DNA from 2 places in the Alcaligenes sp. LTN-3 genome. Region 1 is predicted to be linked to the other one. Evidence: predicted binding sites of a transcription regulator. Region 1 holds the regulator's gene; the other holds the start of a gene.
What was found. Region 1 encodes LexA, which represses DNA repair genes until DNA is damaged. Its sites were predicted from a motif close to ACTGTATNNNNATACAGT; they were not measured.
Positions count from the first base shown of each region.

Region 2: the regulator LexA is predicted to act here: its motif matches at 1,360-1,377, upstream of imuA (translesion DNA synthesis-associated protein ImuA).

Region 1 covers NZ_JCAPDN010000001.1:346,451-354,382, reverse strand. Annotated here, with positions in the region: gene AC6I6N_RS01645 (amino acid aminotransferase) at 1-392, shown strand, start outside; gene AC6I6N_RS01640 (GNAT family N-acetyltransferase) at 464-1,024, shown strand; gene lexA (transcriptional repressor LexA) at 1,132-1,791, shown strand; gene lon (endopeptidase La) at 2,331-4,796, opposite strand; gene clpX (ATP-dependent Clp protease ATP-binding subunit ClpX) at 5,072-6,373, opposite strand; gene clpP (ATP-dependent Clp endopeptidase proteolytic subunit ClpP) at 6,474-7,127, opposite strand; gene tig (trigger factor) at 7,127-7,932, opposite strand, start outside.
Region 2 covers NZ_JCAPDN010000001.1:667,668-675,599, reverse strand. Annotated here, with positions in the region: gene AC6I6N_RS03305 (NRDE family protein) at 1-262, shown strand, start outside; gene AC6I6N_RS03300 (carboxypeptidase-like regulatory domain-containing protein) at 259-678, shown strand; gene AC6I6N_RS03295 (tRNA-uridine aminocarboxypropyltransferase) at 665-1,279, opposite strand; gene imuA (translesion DNA synthesis-associated protein ImuA) at 1,394-2,131, shown strand; gene AC6I6N_RS03285 (Y-family DNA polymerase) at 2,088-3,371, shown strand; gene AC6I6N_RS03280 (error-prone DNA polymerase) at 3,368-6,565, shown strand; gene AC6I6N_RS03275 (GatB/YqeY domain-containing protein) at 6,630-7,091, shown strand; gene AC6I6N_RS03270 (PaaI family thioesterase) at 7,088-7,507, shown strand; gene AC6I6N_RS03265 (alkene reductase) at 7,689-7,932, opposite strand, start outside.

The DNA of each region.
Region 1 (7,932 bases):
CGTCCCGCGTGCTGAGCCAGGTCAAGCGCGTGATTCGCACCAACTATTCCAACCCGCCAACACACGGCGGCAAGGTTGTAGCCACTGTCCTGAGCTCACCCGAGCTGTTCCAGACTTGGGCTACCGAACTGGCTGGCATGCGTGATCGCATCCGTGACATGCGTGCACAACTGGTTGCCAAGCTGAAAGAACATGGTGCCACCCAGAACTTTGACTTCGTACTGCAACAGCGCGGTATGTTCTCCTACTCCGGCCTGACGGCCGAGCAAGTAGAACGCCTGCGCCAGGAACACGGCATTTACGCCGTCAGCAGTGGCCGTATCTGCGTTGCTGCGCTCAACAGCCAGAACATTGATGTCGTGGCCAAAGCCATCGCTCAAGTCCTGAAATAAGCTGGCCGTCCTTACCGCCTCCAACGCCCTTCTTCGGAAGGGCGTTGTCGTTCCGGACCTTGGAGTACCCCATGACAGACGCTATTTCCCTGCACACCGAACGCCTGATCCTGCGCCCCTGGAAACCGACCGACCTCGAGCCCTTTTACCGATTAAATAGCGACCCCCACGCGCTGCGCTTTTATCCGGCCACCCTGGACCGCGAACAAAGCGATGCTATCGCCCACCGCAGCCAAAGCCTGATCGAAGAACATGGCTGGGGGCCCTGGGCTGTGGAGCTGAAGGAAAAAGGGGCCTTCATCGGTATGGTCGGCTTGAACCGCCCAACTGCTGAGCTCTACTTTCAGCCTTGCGTAGAACTGCTCTGGCGTCTTCTGCCTGAATACTGGGGCAAAGGCTACGCCACCGAAGCCGCCCGAGCCTGCATGGATTTTGCCTTTAACGAACTGGACCTGGAGCAAATTGTGGCGTACACCGCTCAGTTGAACCGGCCTTCGCAAACCGTCATGCAACGCCTGGGCATGACAAAACAAGCCGGCACCTTTGCTCATCCTGGCGTACCTGTGGGCCACCAGCTTGTCCCTCACGTGCTGTACACGCAGGATCGCAAAGACTGGTCTCCATCTGCCTGAACAGACCTCGAAGGGTCGAAAATTAAGCCTTTAAGGTCCCCAAAGCTTGCAAAAACGGCAACTGTAACGCACAATCTTTACTGTATATATATTCAGCAGACAATACTATGACCGCCAAGCTCACTGCACGCCAGCAACAAGTGCTGGACATTATCCGTTCTGAAATCGAACGGACGGGTTTCCCCCCCACTCGCGCAGAAATTGCTCAAGTGCTGGGTTTCAAATCCGCCAATGCGGCCGAAGATCATTTGAAAGCTCTGGCCCGCAAAGGCGCGATCGAGCTAACCGCCGGTGCCTCGCGCGGCATACGCCTGCTTGGCACGGATACACGCGACCATGCTGCGCCCAATAGCAGCCCATTGGCCAATCTGACTGACGCCCTCTTACTGCCCATTATTGGCCGCGTTGCTGCCGGTAGCCCTATTCTGGCTACTGAGCATATCGAGCGCGAAATTGGTGTTGCCCCTACCCTGTTCACCCAAACGCCTGATTACCTGCTACGTGTGCGCGGCCTGAGCATGAAAGACGCCGGAATTTTTGACGGCGATCTGCTGGCCGTCAAAAAAGCTAGCGAAGCGCGTAATGGGCAGATCGTGGTGGTCCGCATTGGTGATGATGTCACCGTCAAGCGCCTGTCGCGCTCCAGCAATCAGGTCATCCTTTTGCCTGAGAACCCGGACTTTGAACCCATCATCGTCACCGACCCGGACTCTCTGTCCCTGGAAGGCATTGCTGTAGGCCTGATTCGTACCAGCCCGCTGCATTAAACCTTGTCTCTCTAGGCTACCAGGCCTGTTTTATGAGCTTGGTGCACCTGATAAGAAAAAACCCCATATACCGTTTGGTGCATGGGGTTTTTTTACTGGTCAGAGTGCATGCCGCTATACAAGTTTGAGCAGATTAACGGCGACAAGCGCTTTGCCTATGGCCATCACGGTATGTCTGCAGTTGCAGTCATGGCTGCAACTGCAGACATACCTAGCCCCCCACATACCTGCATGCCTACATACCTGCATGCCTACATGCCTACATGCCTACATGCCTACATGCCTACATGCCTACATGCCTACATGCCTACATGCCTACATGCCTACATGCCTACATGCCTACAGCAAGAGTTGAGCAGCCGTAAACCTCTCGCGCAAGCTTGCGACCCTCACCTTCCTCATATCATTGCCCAAAGATCTGGCTCCCACTGCTGTCAACATGGCTAACCTCAAAGCCACGATCAGTCTGACCAAAATGCAAACAGGCTACCTTGGGTTCAAGGTAGCCTGTTTCACTGCTTGCTTACTACTGCTGATGCTTAGTGCTTGAAGGACTCCGAGCCCGTGCCTGCGGCACGAGTGGCGGCCAAAGCCTCAGCAGCCAGGCGAGCCACCTCTTCGTCGCTCAGAGGCGTGACGGCGTCTTGCAGGGCCACTTCCAATACACGATCAATCCAACGCACTGGAATGATCTCCAGCGTGTTCTTCACGTTATCTGGAATGTCGGCCAAGTCTTTGACGTTTTCCTCCGGGATCATCACCGTTTTGATGCCACCGCGCTGCGCTGCCAACAGCTTCTCTTTCAAGCCGCCAATAGGCAAAACTTCGCCGCGCAAGGTGATTTCACCCGTCATGGCCACATCAGAGCGAACCGGAATACCCGTCAGACTGGACACAATAGCCGTGGTGATGGCGATACCAGCCGATGGACCATCCTTGGGCGTAGCGCCTTCAGGAAAGTGCACATGCAGGTCGCGCTTCTCGAACACCGTGTTGGGGATGCCCCATTTCTGGGCACGCGAACGCACCACTGTGCGGGCCGCCTCAACGGACTCTTTCATCACATCGCCAATCGAACCGGTGCGTAACACATTGCCTTTACCGGGCATATCGGCCACTTCAATGGTCAGCAGATCGCCACCCACCTCGGTCCATGCCAGGCCGGTCACCTGTCCAATCTTGTTCTCCTTCTCGGCCAGGCCGAAGGAGTAGCGACGCACACCCAGGTACTCGTTCAGGTTCTCCGAATTGACCACCAGAGTTTCCTGTGTCAGGGCCTTGTTACGGGCAGCACGCGTACCAGCCTGTGGATTGGCCACCAGCAGCTTGCGAACCACCTTGCGGCAGATCTTGCTGATTTCACGCTCCAGCGAGCGTACACCCGCCTCACGCGTGTAGTAACGCACGATGTCGCGTACAGCATCTTCGGTGACTTCCAGCTCACCAGCACGCACACCGTTGTTCTTCATCAGCTTGGGCAGGAGGTAATCAAAAGCAATGCGTACTTTTTCGTCTTCGGTGTAGCCAGACAGACGAATCACTTCCATACGATCCAGCAAGGCCGGTGGAATATTCAGGGTGTTACTGGTTGCCACGAACATCACGTCGGACAAGTCGTAGTCCACTTCCAGGTAGTGATCCTGGAAGGTGTGGTTTTGTTCAGGGTCCAGAACTTCCAGCAATGCCGAGGAAGGATCGCCACGGAAATCCGCGCCCATCTTATCGATCTCGTCCAGCAAGAACAGCGGATTACGTACACCCACCTTGCTCATGTTCTGAACAACCTTGCCGGGCATAGAGCCAATATAGGTACGACGGTGACCACGGATCTCGGCCTCGTCACGTACGCCACCCAAAGCCATGCGAATGAACTTGCGGTTCGTTGCCTTGGCAATGGACTGACCCAGCGAAGTTTTACCGACGCCTGGAGGGCCAACCAAACACAGGATCGGAGCCTTCAATTTGTCCACACGTTGCTGAACTGCCAGGTACTCAACAATCCGCTCTTTGACTTTCTCCAGACCAAAATGGTCCGCATCCAATACTTCCTGAGCATTGCTCAAGGAATTATTGATACGGCTCTTTTTGCGCCAAGGCAGACCAACCAGCGTTTCAATGTAGTTGCGCACCACCGTGGCTTCAGCTGACATGGGCGACATCAGCTTGAGCTTCTTCATTTCAGCTTCAGCTTTCTTGAGCGCCTCTTTGCTTAGCTGAGCCTGCTCGATGCGCTTTTCCAGTTCCTCGACATCGGCACCGTCCTCGCCTTCGCCCAACTCTTTCTGAATCGCCTTGACCTGCTCGTTCAGGTAGTAGTCGCGCTGGCTCTTTTCCATCTGCTTTTTCACACGGCCGCGAATGCGTTTTTCGACCTGCAAAATGTCGATTTCACCTTCCAATTGCGACAGCAGGCCTTCCAGACGCTCCATGGCCTTGGGTGTTTCCAGCATGCCCTGCTTTTGCTCCAGCTTCAACGGCAAGTGAGCAGCAATGGTATCGGCCAGCCGGCCAGCGTCATCGATCCCGGTCAGGGAAGTCAGAATTTCCTGAGGGATCTTTTTATTCAGTTTGACGTACTGCTCGAACTGACCCAGCACAGCGCGGCGCAAGGCTTCCGTTTCAGCCGCATCACCAGCATCGCCAGGCACCTCAACCACCGAGGCCATAAAGTGGGTGTCAGCATCCTGAACCTGGGTGATACGAGCGCGTTGCAAGCCCTCCACCAGCACTTTTACGGTGCCATCAGGCAACTTGAGCATTTGCAAAATACTGGCCGCACACGCAATTTCGTAGAGATCCTCAGGAGCGGGATCGTCCTTGCCTGCGGACTTTTGCGCCACCAACATAATGTTATTGCCGGACTCCATCGCCAGCTCAAGGGCTTTTATCGAGCGAGGCCGACCAACAAAAAGCGGAATCACCATGTGAGGGAACACCACTACATCGCGCAAGGGAAGCAGCGGCAGCTCAATAGGTTCCGTAGAAAGAATCTGGCTCGCAGACATAGTCATTTCCTATAAATGTCCTTAGACGCAAAAGGGAAGCCTGGGCTTCCCTTTCACGGTTTAACCTGTTGTAGCTCAGATTGTGGCGAATTTTGATATTTCAAGTAGGCCGTACGAACATTAGAACAGAACTTCACAGAGTTAAAGAGAGACAAATTTTTATGTCTGGTGGCCATCATGAACACCCACTCTTTTCTCTTTACCTTCGCCTGTCGCCCGGTCTTGCCTGTGCCCTTCCGGTCAGAGCCAGACAGAGCACAAACAAGGAGATATCTCTAAGCTACTGCGTTCTTCAAGGGCGACTCAGTGTCACTGGCTTCACTATCGGACAAAGTGCGACCCAAAATCAATTCGGGTTTACTCTTTCCGGCAACGGCGTCCTCGGTCAGCACCACTTTGCTGACATCCTTGCGCGACGGCAACTCGTACATCGTGTCTAGCAGCGCTTGCTCGACAATGCTGCGCAAGCCGCGGGCGCCTGTACGACGTTTGATGGCACGCTGGGCCACAGCACGTAGCGCGGCAGGTTGAACTTCCAGCTCCACACCTTCCATGCTCAGCAGTTTCTGGAACTGCTTGACCAAGGCATTGCGTGGCTCGGTCAAAATGCGGATCAAGGCATCTTCGTGCAGCTCTTCCAGTGTGGCGACCACAGGCAATCGTCCTACCAGCTCAGGAATCAGACCGAATTTGATCAGATCCTCGGGCTCGGCCTCTGCAAACAGCTCACCTACGCCACGCTCGGATTTGGCTTTCACCGAAGCGGAAAAACCGATGCCGGATTTTTCTGTACGGTCACGAATCACCTTTTCCAGGCCATCAAAGGCGCCGCCTACGATAAACAGGATATTGGTGGTGTCGACCTGTACAAAGTCCTGGTTCGGGTGTTTGCGACCACCTTGTGGAGGCACCGAAGCCACGGTACCCTCGATCAGCTTGAGCAGTGCCTGTTGCACGCCCTCACCCGATACGTCGCGGGTGATCGACGGGTTATCCGACTTGCGGGAAATCTTGTCGATTTCATCGATATAAATAATGGCACGCTGCGCTTTTTCCACATCGTAATCGCAGTTTTGCAGCAGCTTCTGAACGATGTTCTCGACATCCTCACCCACGTAACCGGCTTCGGTCAGGGTGGTCGCATCGGCCATCACAAAAGGCACATCCAGCATGCGGGCCAGCGTTTGAGCCAACAGCGTTTTGCCCGATCCGGTAGGCCCGATCAGCAAAATATTACTTTTGGACAGTTCCACATCGTCACGGCCTGCCTTGCCGCCACGAATCCGTTTGTAGTGGTTATATACCGCTACGGCCAAGGTGCGCTTGGGCGTCTCCTGGCCAATAACATAACCGTCCAGAAACTCTTTGATTTCCTGGGGGGTGGGCAATTCTTTACGTTCACCATCAGGAGTGGCGCCCGCAGCTTCGTCACGAATGATATCGGTACACAGATCAATACATTCGTCGCAGATGAACACCGACGAAGGTCCAGCGATCAGTTTCTTGACCTCATGCTGGCTTTTATTGCAAAACGAGCAATGCAGAACTTTCTCGTCGGCCGATTTCTTTTCGGACATAAATTTAAATTTCACTTCAGGATGGTAAAAGGACGGGAACAAGTCCCGCCCCCGAACAGCCATAGTACTGCTTCAGATCGATCCCTGTTGGGACGGATGATTACTCGTCACGCGTATTCATCACCTTGTCGATCAGGCCATAGGCCACAGCGTCTTCAGCTGCCATGAAGTTATCACGCTCGGTATCGAGCTCGATACGCTCGACAGGCTGGCCGCAGTTCTCGGCCAGAATCTTGTTCAAGCGTTCACGCAGACTCAGGATTTCCTTGGCCTGAATCTGGATATCGGAAGCCTGACCACGCGCACCGCCCGAAGGCTGATGAATCATGATGCGCGAGTTAGGCAAGGCAAGGCGCTTGCCCTTGACGCCCGAAGACAACAAGAAAGCACCCATGCTGGCAGCCATGCCGGTACACAATGTCGAGACTTCCGGCTTGACGAACTGCATCGTGTCGTAGATGGCCAGGCCTGCGTAGACCGAACCACCGGGCGAATTGATGTAGAGCGAAATATCTTTCTCGGGATTTTCCGACTCCAAAAACAGCAGCTGGGCCACAATCAGGTTGGCCGAGTTGTCATGAACCGGGCCCACCAGAAAGATGATGCGCTCGCGCAGCAGGCGGGAGTAGATGTCGTAAGACCGCTCTCCACGACCAGACTGCTCAATCACGATGGGCACGTAGCCCAGACCCGTAGGGGCAACGGACTGCCCCCCATGCATTGAAGCGTAGAAGTCGACAAAGGTTGACGACATTAGTTGGTTCCCATGATTTGGTCGAACGCCACCTCCTCGTCGGACACCTTGGCCTGGGACAGTACGTGCTCGACGACGTTGTCTTCGAGTACCACTGCCTCAATCTCGGCGCGACGCTGGCGATCGGACAAGTAGTAGGCCACCACTTGGGCGGGCTGTTCATAGTTCTGGGCAAACTCTTCGATGCGGGTACGAACCTGCTCGGGCTTGGCTTGCAGTTCAGCAGCCTTGACCAGCTCGGAGACCAGCAGACCCAGACGCACACGGCGTGTGGATTCTTCCTGGAAAGCCTCGGCAGGGATAGGCATCTTGTCTGCGTCGGGCACGCCACGGTCTTTCAGTTCAGCACGAGCCGAAGCGATACGGCCTTGGACATCGTTGTCTACCAGAGCCTTGGGCACCTCAAATTCGCTGGCGGACAACAAAGCGTCCATCACGGCGGATTTGTTGCGAGCATGCACACGAGCCTTGATTTCGCGCTCGATGTTGGCACGGATGTCTGCCAGCAAAGCGGCTACATCACCTTCGGCCTGACCCAGGGACTTGGCAAATTCAGCATCCAGCTCGGGCAGAACGGGCTGGGCCACGTCTGTCACGGTGATCTTGAATTCAGCGGTTTTGCCAGCCACTTCCTTGCCGGTGTAATCGGCCGGAAATTCCAGGGGGAATGTTTTGGTTTCGCCTGCTTTCATGCCGGCAACGGCAGTTTCAAACTCGGGCAGCATGCGGCCACGACCTTGCAGGTATTGGAAACCTTCAGCGCTACCACCTTCGAAAGGAACGCCGTCAATGGTGCCCACAAAGT
Region 2 (7,932 bases), 320 kb from region 1:
CGAACGCTTGTTAAGCAGCCCGTTTATTGTCAGCCCCGATTACGGCACCCGCTGCACCACCGTCATTACTATTCATCAGCATGGGCACGGGATGCTACGTGAACGCAGTTTCAATTCGCTCGCTGAACCCATCCGTCAGCATGACTGGCCTTTTTTATGGCCCAGCTTTCATCCTGACAGCCAGCCTGCCCCCTCTCATAACAGCAACAGAGCCACTAATGGCCCGCTTAGTCTTCCCACTTCAAGCAAGGAAATCTCATGAGTCCTCGTCTTTCTTTGATCGGCATTGCCATGTCGCTGGCCTTATTGAGCAGTCCCATCACGCATTCCCAGGAACTGCCGCCCAGCCAGTACTACGGATCAACCGAATACATTAGCGGCGGAATAGGCAGCGATGAAGCCCAGTTATTCCGCATGGTACGCGGCACCTTCCCCTTATCCGTCAACTTCTCGGCGCATCAGGGCGAGCGCGTCGGCTATATTTCCGACGTGCAACTGGTCATCCGCAACAGCGGCGACCAAACTGTGCTGAACAGTCTGATCGATGGCCCCTACTGCCTGATTCGCCTTGCGCCCGGCAATTACAAGGTGTTTGCCACGTACCAGGGTCAAACCCAGGAGCGCCAGGCCAGCATTGTGGACGGTCAGTCCCGTGAGCTGAACTTCATCTGGAAGTAGGATAGTTACGCTGATAGGTATCCAGGCCCATGGCCTGGATCTGCTCTTCGATCAACTGATCGAAAGGCCGTAACAAAGGCCTGAAATCTCGCTCTGGCTCCATAATCTGCATCAACCGGACAATCGCTTCCAAGGTAGACACGGCCTGAGGGTCGGGCGCTTTACGCAGCCTGTAGCGTGACGCTTCCCCGTCAGGCAGCATCCAATACGGCAGGGTTTGCAAGACCGGATTACGATGCAAAATCAAGCGCGCCTTGCGCCAGGTGCCATCGGGCACCACGATCAAATCCGGTTTTTCTTCTGGGCCTGTTGAACCCGCTACCTTGGCTTGCGGCCCCGGAAACAGCAAGACAGGGCGATGCGCCTGTGCCAGACGCGCCCCCAGCTCTTCAAACTGCTCCCCCACCCATAACTCTGTCCCTTTCAATCCCAAATACGCCAGACGTGCGGTATTGAGCGCATGCCGCGCTTCGGACGGATGCTGCAAAATCAGAACCGGGCACGCCGCTTCTAGCGAGGGAATCAAGGGACACAAGCAGCGAGCCAATGGCCGCTGGCACTGTGCGCAACGGCCTGGGCGGGAGAGAAGGGAAGCGTTCATGCGAGAGAGTCAAACAGAAGGTCACAGTATATAAAAGTTCTGCCTTGAAACCGACTCCTGGTTTGCTGACAAACAAATTTACTGTATATTTATACAGCAATCAGGAGCACACCTATGGCAAGCGCACTTCGTTCCCTTTTAGACCTCCATCCCTCCCTGTGGACGGGCAAGCATTATGCGCATGCCGCAGGTTCTTGCCTGTCCAGCGGCTTTGACGCTCTGGATGCTGAATTACCAGGAGGAGGCTGGCCTATCGGCAGCCTGATCGAGCTGCAAGCACCACAGGACAGCAGTGCCTTATCCTTATTACTGCCAGCCTTGAACACCCTGCCTGCAGAACGATTGCGTATTTTAGTTGCGCCGCCCTATCAGCCCATGCAACAACGATGGCGCGGCACCTCTGCCACGACGGGACAAAGCGCTACATCAGAAAACGCGTTAGCCGCCCGCTTGATCTGGATACGCAGCCAACACCTGAACGACACCTTGTGGGCCAGCGCCCAGGCCTTACGTCACGGCCATTGCGCTGCCGTATTAAGTTGGTTGCCTGCTCACGTGCCTTTCGCCTCCTTGCGCCAGTTGCAGCTATTAGCCAACCAAAGCGACAGCCTGTTTTTTTGTTTGCGTCCGGCGCACAGTCAGGCCAACAGCCCAGCCCTTTTACGTCTGGATCTTCAGACCCGACAAGACCAACAAGGACAGCCTTGGTTGGATGTCCATATTCGCAAACGTCGGGGCCCACCTTGCAAGGACAGCATTGCCTTAGCGCCCCACCACATCTTGATGCCGCCAACGGCCATTCCGTCTCATGTACCTATGCCTGCGACTGCCCCAGAGCCTGCTTACGCCTGAGGCCAATCCCGAGCAGCAGGACGGTATCCAAGCGGTTTTGCTGCGCTACAGCCCTCAACTGGCACAGGTTCAAACCCATTTATGGGTATTGAATATCCGTGCCAGCATCCGGCTGTTTGGTGGCTTACGCCGTCTGTATCAACAGGTTCAGGCTGATTTGTCCCCTCTTGTCCCCCAGCCCTGTCTGGCCCTGGCGCCGACGGCCCGCGCCGCCTGCTTGCTGGCTTTGTCCAACCACAAGCAGCGCCGTTGCGTCCGCCGTTTACCAGCCTGCTTGAACCCGCTTCCTATCCACTTGCTGGCCCCGCCCGCTGACCAGTTGCAGTGGCTGCATAGTCTGGGCTGCCATACCCTGGGCCAGTTACATCAACTGCCCCGTGATGGCCTGTCCCAGCGTGGGTTGCGCGCCCTACTTTTGCAATTGGACCAAGCCTACGGCACACAAAGTTGGGCCTTGGAATGGGTGCATACGGCCCCGCAATTTACACGCAAACAGGAGATGGATGCCCCGTCCAATCACAAACCCACCATCTTGCGGGCGTTAAACCGCCTGTTGATCCAACTGGAGGCCTGGCTGAATCAATATCAACTGGCCTGCGGACGTCTGGAACTGGTACTGCATACGGAACGATACAAGGACTACCCCACCGCCACCCGCCTGGAATTACAGATGGCCCGCTCCTGCTGGCGCAGCCAGGACTTTCTGCCAGTATGGCAAGAACAGTTCCAGCCACTGCAATTGCAGGCGGCTGTACAAAGCCTGGTGCTGCAGGCTCAACAACTGCATCCTCGCCAAACTCATGCCAGCGGCTTGTTTCCCGATGCACGCCATTGGCAAGAGCAAGACCAGCAACTTCTGGAGCGTTTACAAGCCAGGTTAGGGGCTGAACAGATTTTGATGCCTGCCGCCCAAGCCAGCTATTTGCCTGAACAAGCGAATCAATGGCTGTCCTTGTCCAGCAGTCAGCCCCCCAAGACCAGTCATCCAACTTTGCAACGTCCTTGCTGGATGCTGGACCCGGCTCAGCCTTTACAACACGATCAGCAATCCCCGCTTCTGGATAATCAGCGCCTACGCCTGGTTCAAGGCCCGGAACGGGTACAGACAGGCTGGTGGAGCGGCTCCGGACATCAGCAACGGGACTACTTTATCGCCTTGTGTCCGCAAGGACGCTTGTATTGGGTTTATCGGGACTTGAGCCAGGAACATGCCTGGTACCTGCACGGAGTCTTTGGATGAAATCCCATATAGACCTGCTGTACTCAGAGCTGGACTGCCTGTCCAACTACAGCTTTCTGAATGGTGCGTCCCACCCCGAAGAGCTGGTCAGCCGAGCCGCCGAGCTAGGTTACAAGGCGCTGGCCTTATGCGATTACGCCTCCATGGCCGGTGTGGTACGCGCCTATGCGCAGGCCAAACTGCATCCGGAAATTCGCCTGCTGGTGGGAAGCCGATTCTGCTTTACAGGCGTGTGGGAACCGGCAAACCCACCAAACACCCATTCCACAAGCATGACTGGCGACGCTACTCAGGCCCATGAGCTGCTGATTTTGCCGCGCAACAAAGAGGGCTATGGCAATCTCTGCCAATTCATCTCACACGTGCACCAGTCTCTGGACTTAAAACAGCAAGCCTCGATTGACTGGTCTTTTTTGCAGCAAGCCCGTCAAGGCTCACAACAACACGTTTTGCCGGACTGTCTGGTCATTTACAAACCCGCTTATGGCTTGGATCGCGAGCACATCCACCTTCACACACAGCGGCTGTTGGAGCTGTTTGCAGGCCGCCTGTTTTTAGGCATCAGTCTGCATAGACGCGATCAGGACATGCAGCACTTACGTGCCGTCAGGCTGGCAGCGCAGGAGTCTGGCGTACCTTGTGCCGCTTTGGGAGGCGTTCATATGCATGTGCGCTCTCGCCAACCATTGCACGATACCTTGGCTGCCATACGCCTGAAAACGCCCGTGCAGGAATGCGGTTGGTCCTTGGCCGGTAATGCCGAGCATCATTTACGCAGTCGCTTCCAACTGGCCAATCTCTACCCCGCCGAACTGCGTGAGACCACCGATCACATCCAGGCGCTGTGTCAGTTCTGTTTAAGCGAAATCAAGTACGAGTACCCGGTCGAGATTGTGCCTCCTGGCCTCAGTGGCATTGAATATCTGCGACAGGAAACCGAGCGTGGTGTCCAAAGACGCTATCCCAAAGGGATCAGCGACCATTTGCGCATGCGTCTGGAGCAAGAGCTGAGCCTGATTGCAGACCTGGGCTACGAGTCCTACTTTCTGACCTTGCACGACATCGTCAGCTATGCGCGCAGCCAGGGAATCTTGTGCCAGGGCCGAGGCTCGGCCGCCAACTCGGCCGTATGCTATTGCCTGGGCATTACCGAAGTCGACCCTGCCAGCAGCCACACCTTATTTGCTCGCTTCATTAGCCGGGCGCGAGCGGAACCGCCCGATATTGATGTGGACTTCGAGCACCAGCGCCGCGAAGAAGTCATTCAGTACATTTACCGCAAATATGGCCGACAACGGGCCGCCTTAACCGCAGTCATCACCACCTATAGACGCCGTAGTGCCTTGCGCGATACCGGCAAGGCACTGAGCATTCCTCAACCCCTGGTCGAGGCCTTGATTCAATGTGACCGCGCCTGGCTTAACGACACCCGCATTCAAGATGAGGTCTTTGCGCGCTTTCCTCAATGCCCACCCGAACAAGCACATCAATGGCTGTCCTTGACCCGCCAGCTCATGGGCTTTCCGCGTCATCTGTCCCAGCATCCAGGCGGGTTTGTGATTTCACAAACGCCCTTGCACAGGCTGGTGCCGATTCAAAACGCAGCCATGCCGGGGCGCAGCGTTGTGCAATGGGACAAGGACGATCTGGATGTGCTGGGCCTGCTGAAAGTCGACATTCTGGCTTTGGGCATGTTGAGCGCCTTGCGCCGTTGCCTGGACAGTATCAGCCAACAAAAAGGCAAACCGTTCCACTTGCAGGACATTCCTTTGCAAAGCGCCAAAACCTTTCGCATGATACGACGGGCCGACACCATCGGCGTGTTCCAGATCGAGTCCCGCGCCCAGATGAGCATGTTGCCGCGTCTGCGGCCCACGTGTTTTTACGACTTGGTCGTGCAAGTGGCCATTGTGCGCCCCGGCCCCATTCAGGGTGGCATGGTGCATCCTTATCTGGAGCGTCGCCGCGACCACCGCAAAGTCGACTACCCCGCCCCCGAAATTCGCCATGTGCTGGCACGTACCTTGGGCGTACCTATTTTTCAGGAACAGGCTATGGAGCTGGCCATGGAGGCGGCAGGTTTCTCGGCAGATAAGGCCGATGCTTTGCGACGAGCCATGGCCGCCTGGCGTCGTCGTGGTGGCCTGGGGCCTTTTGAGCAGGAGCTGCTCGATGGCATGGCCGCCAAAGGCTATGATCCCGAATTTTCACAGCGTCTGTTCGACCAGATCAGCGGTTTTGGGGAATACGGCTTTCCGGAAAGCCACTCGGCCAGCTTCGCCAAACTGGCCTGGTTCAGCGCCTATCTGAAAGCACGTTACCCGGATCACTTTCTGGCTGCCTTGCTGAACTCCCAACCCATGGGCTTTTACGGCCCCAGCCAGTTAGTCCAGGACGCGCGTCGTCACGGCGTACAGGTCTTGCCCATTGATGTGCAATACAGCCTGTACGACAGCCATGTCTGCTCCAAGCCTGGCAGCCCACGCCAGGTACGTCTGGGCTTGCACATGGTCAAGGGTTTGAGCGAACAAGGGGCGCATGCCATCGTCAGTTACCGGCAAAGCCACCCGGAACGTCTGCTGAATCTGGCCTGCTTGCGCCAGGAGCTGGCTCTGTCAGCCCACGATCAACAAGCGTTGGCCCAGGCCCATGCCTTGCGCAGTGCCTATAGTCAACGCCGCCACAGCGTTTGGGATGCCCGACGTCCCAGCCAGGCAGGATTGCTGAGCCATGCTGAAACGCCGGATCAAACCCCGGATCTGCCGCGTGCCACTGCGGGACTGGAGGTATTAAGCGACTATCAAGCCGTGGGCTTGAGCCTGAACCACCACCCTTTGTCCCTGCTACGCACACAGTTGGCCCCCTTGCGATTCTCAACGGCAGAACAGCTTAATCAAACCTGCCCGGATCGGCGTCTGGCACGGGCTTGTGGGTTGGTCACCACTCGTCAACGCCCCGGCACCGCGAAAGGCACCGTGTTTGTGACGCTGGAAGATGAAACCGGCAGTGTCAATGTCATCGTGCGCGAAGAACTGGCCCAGGAGCAATCCCAGGCCTTGCTTCAATCTCGTCTGCTGGGGGTCTATGGTATCTGGCAGCGCGATGGCAGCGTTTGCCATTTGATTGCCCGCCGTTTGGTATCCATGAATCATCTGATTGGTCATCTGCTTGCACGTAGTCGAGATTTTCAATAATCGGATTTTTCCCCACCTCACCCTGCGTTAAACTATGGCTTTGCCCGTTCAACCAGGAACCACCATGAGTCAAACACTCAAAACCCGTTTAGCTGAAGATATCAAAACGGCGATGCGCGCTCGCGATAGCGGACGCCTGGAGACCTTGCGTTTTCTGCAGGCCGCGATCAAACAACGCGAAGTGGACGAACGTACCGAGCTGGGCGATACCGAAGTAACCAGCATCATTGAAAAGCAGGTGAAACAGCGCCGCGAATCCATTCAGGCTTTTGAGTCTGCAGGTCGTACCGAAAGCGCCGAGAAAGAAAAATCCGAATTGCTGATTCTGCAAGAATACCTGCCTCAGCAAGCCGACAGTGCTGAAGTTGATGCTGTCATTGCCGACGCCATTACCCAGGCCCAGTCCGAAGGCGCCCAAGGTCCCGCACTGATGGGCAAGGTCATGGGTTTGGTCAAAGCCAAGCTGGCAGGCCGTGCTGATATGTCCCAGGTTTCCGCTCAAGTGAAGCAAAAACTGAACCCATGAAGCATTGGCAGGCCGAACGGGCGCAGCCCAAACAGGATTTTTTCGGCACTCACATCCCCCTCATGCAGCACCTGGGCCTGCAAACGGTCAGCAGCACCGAGCAGGAGGTGATCACCTTCCTGCCCTGGCAAGCCTGTAATGCCAACTCCCGTGCTGATGTGCACGGGGGGACGTTGATGGCGATTCTGGACTTCACCCTTAGCGCCGCAGCACGGGCTCAACGCCCTGGCTCGGGCATGGCTACCATAGACATGAACTCGCAGTTTCTATTACCAGCGCGGGGCGATGTCTGGTTCAAGGCCCAATGCCTGTATCTGGAAGGCGATACCGCTTACTGCGAAGGGGGCGGATACGATGAGAAAGAACGCTTGCTGGTTAAAGCAGCTGCTACGTTCCGGGTAGTACGCGGTAGCTAAACGCCAAGGGCAATACGACTTGGCATGAATGGGCCGCCACGAGCTATCTTCACGTAAAGCACTCAGCCATTCAAAGACAGTAGCTGGTTCCCAAACGGCTATCGGATTGAAAAGAAGCGCACTAAAAAAAGCCCGTTTGATACGGGCTTTTTTATTTCCGGCGATGTCCTCGCAGACAGGCTTAATGTGTCTGCAAATCCTCATCGACAGGCTGATCCCATTCAGGGCTGAATTTCAAGAACGGATAATCCGTATAACCTTTGGGCCCCTGGGTATAAAAAGAGCCCGGGTCCCAGCCATTCAAGGGAGCACGCAACTGCAAACGCAAGGGCAAGTCCGGGTTAGACAAAAAAGCCTTACCGAACGACACGGCATCTGCCATGCCTTTGGATAAAGTGGTCTGTGCAGTGGGGAAATCAAAATGT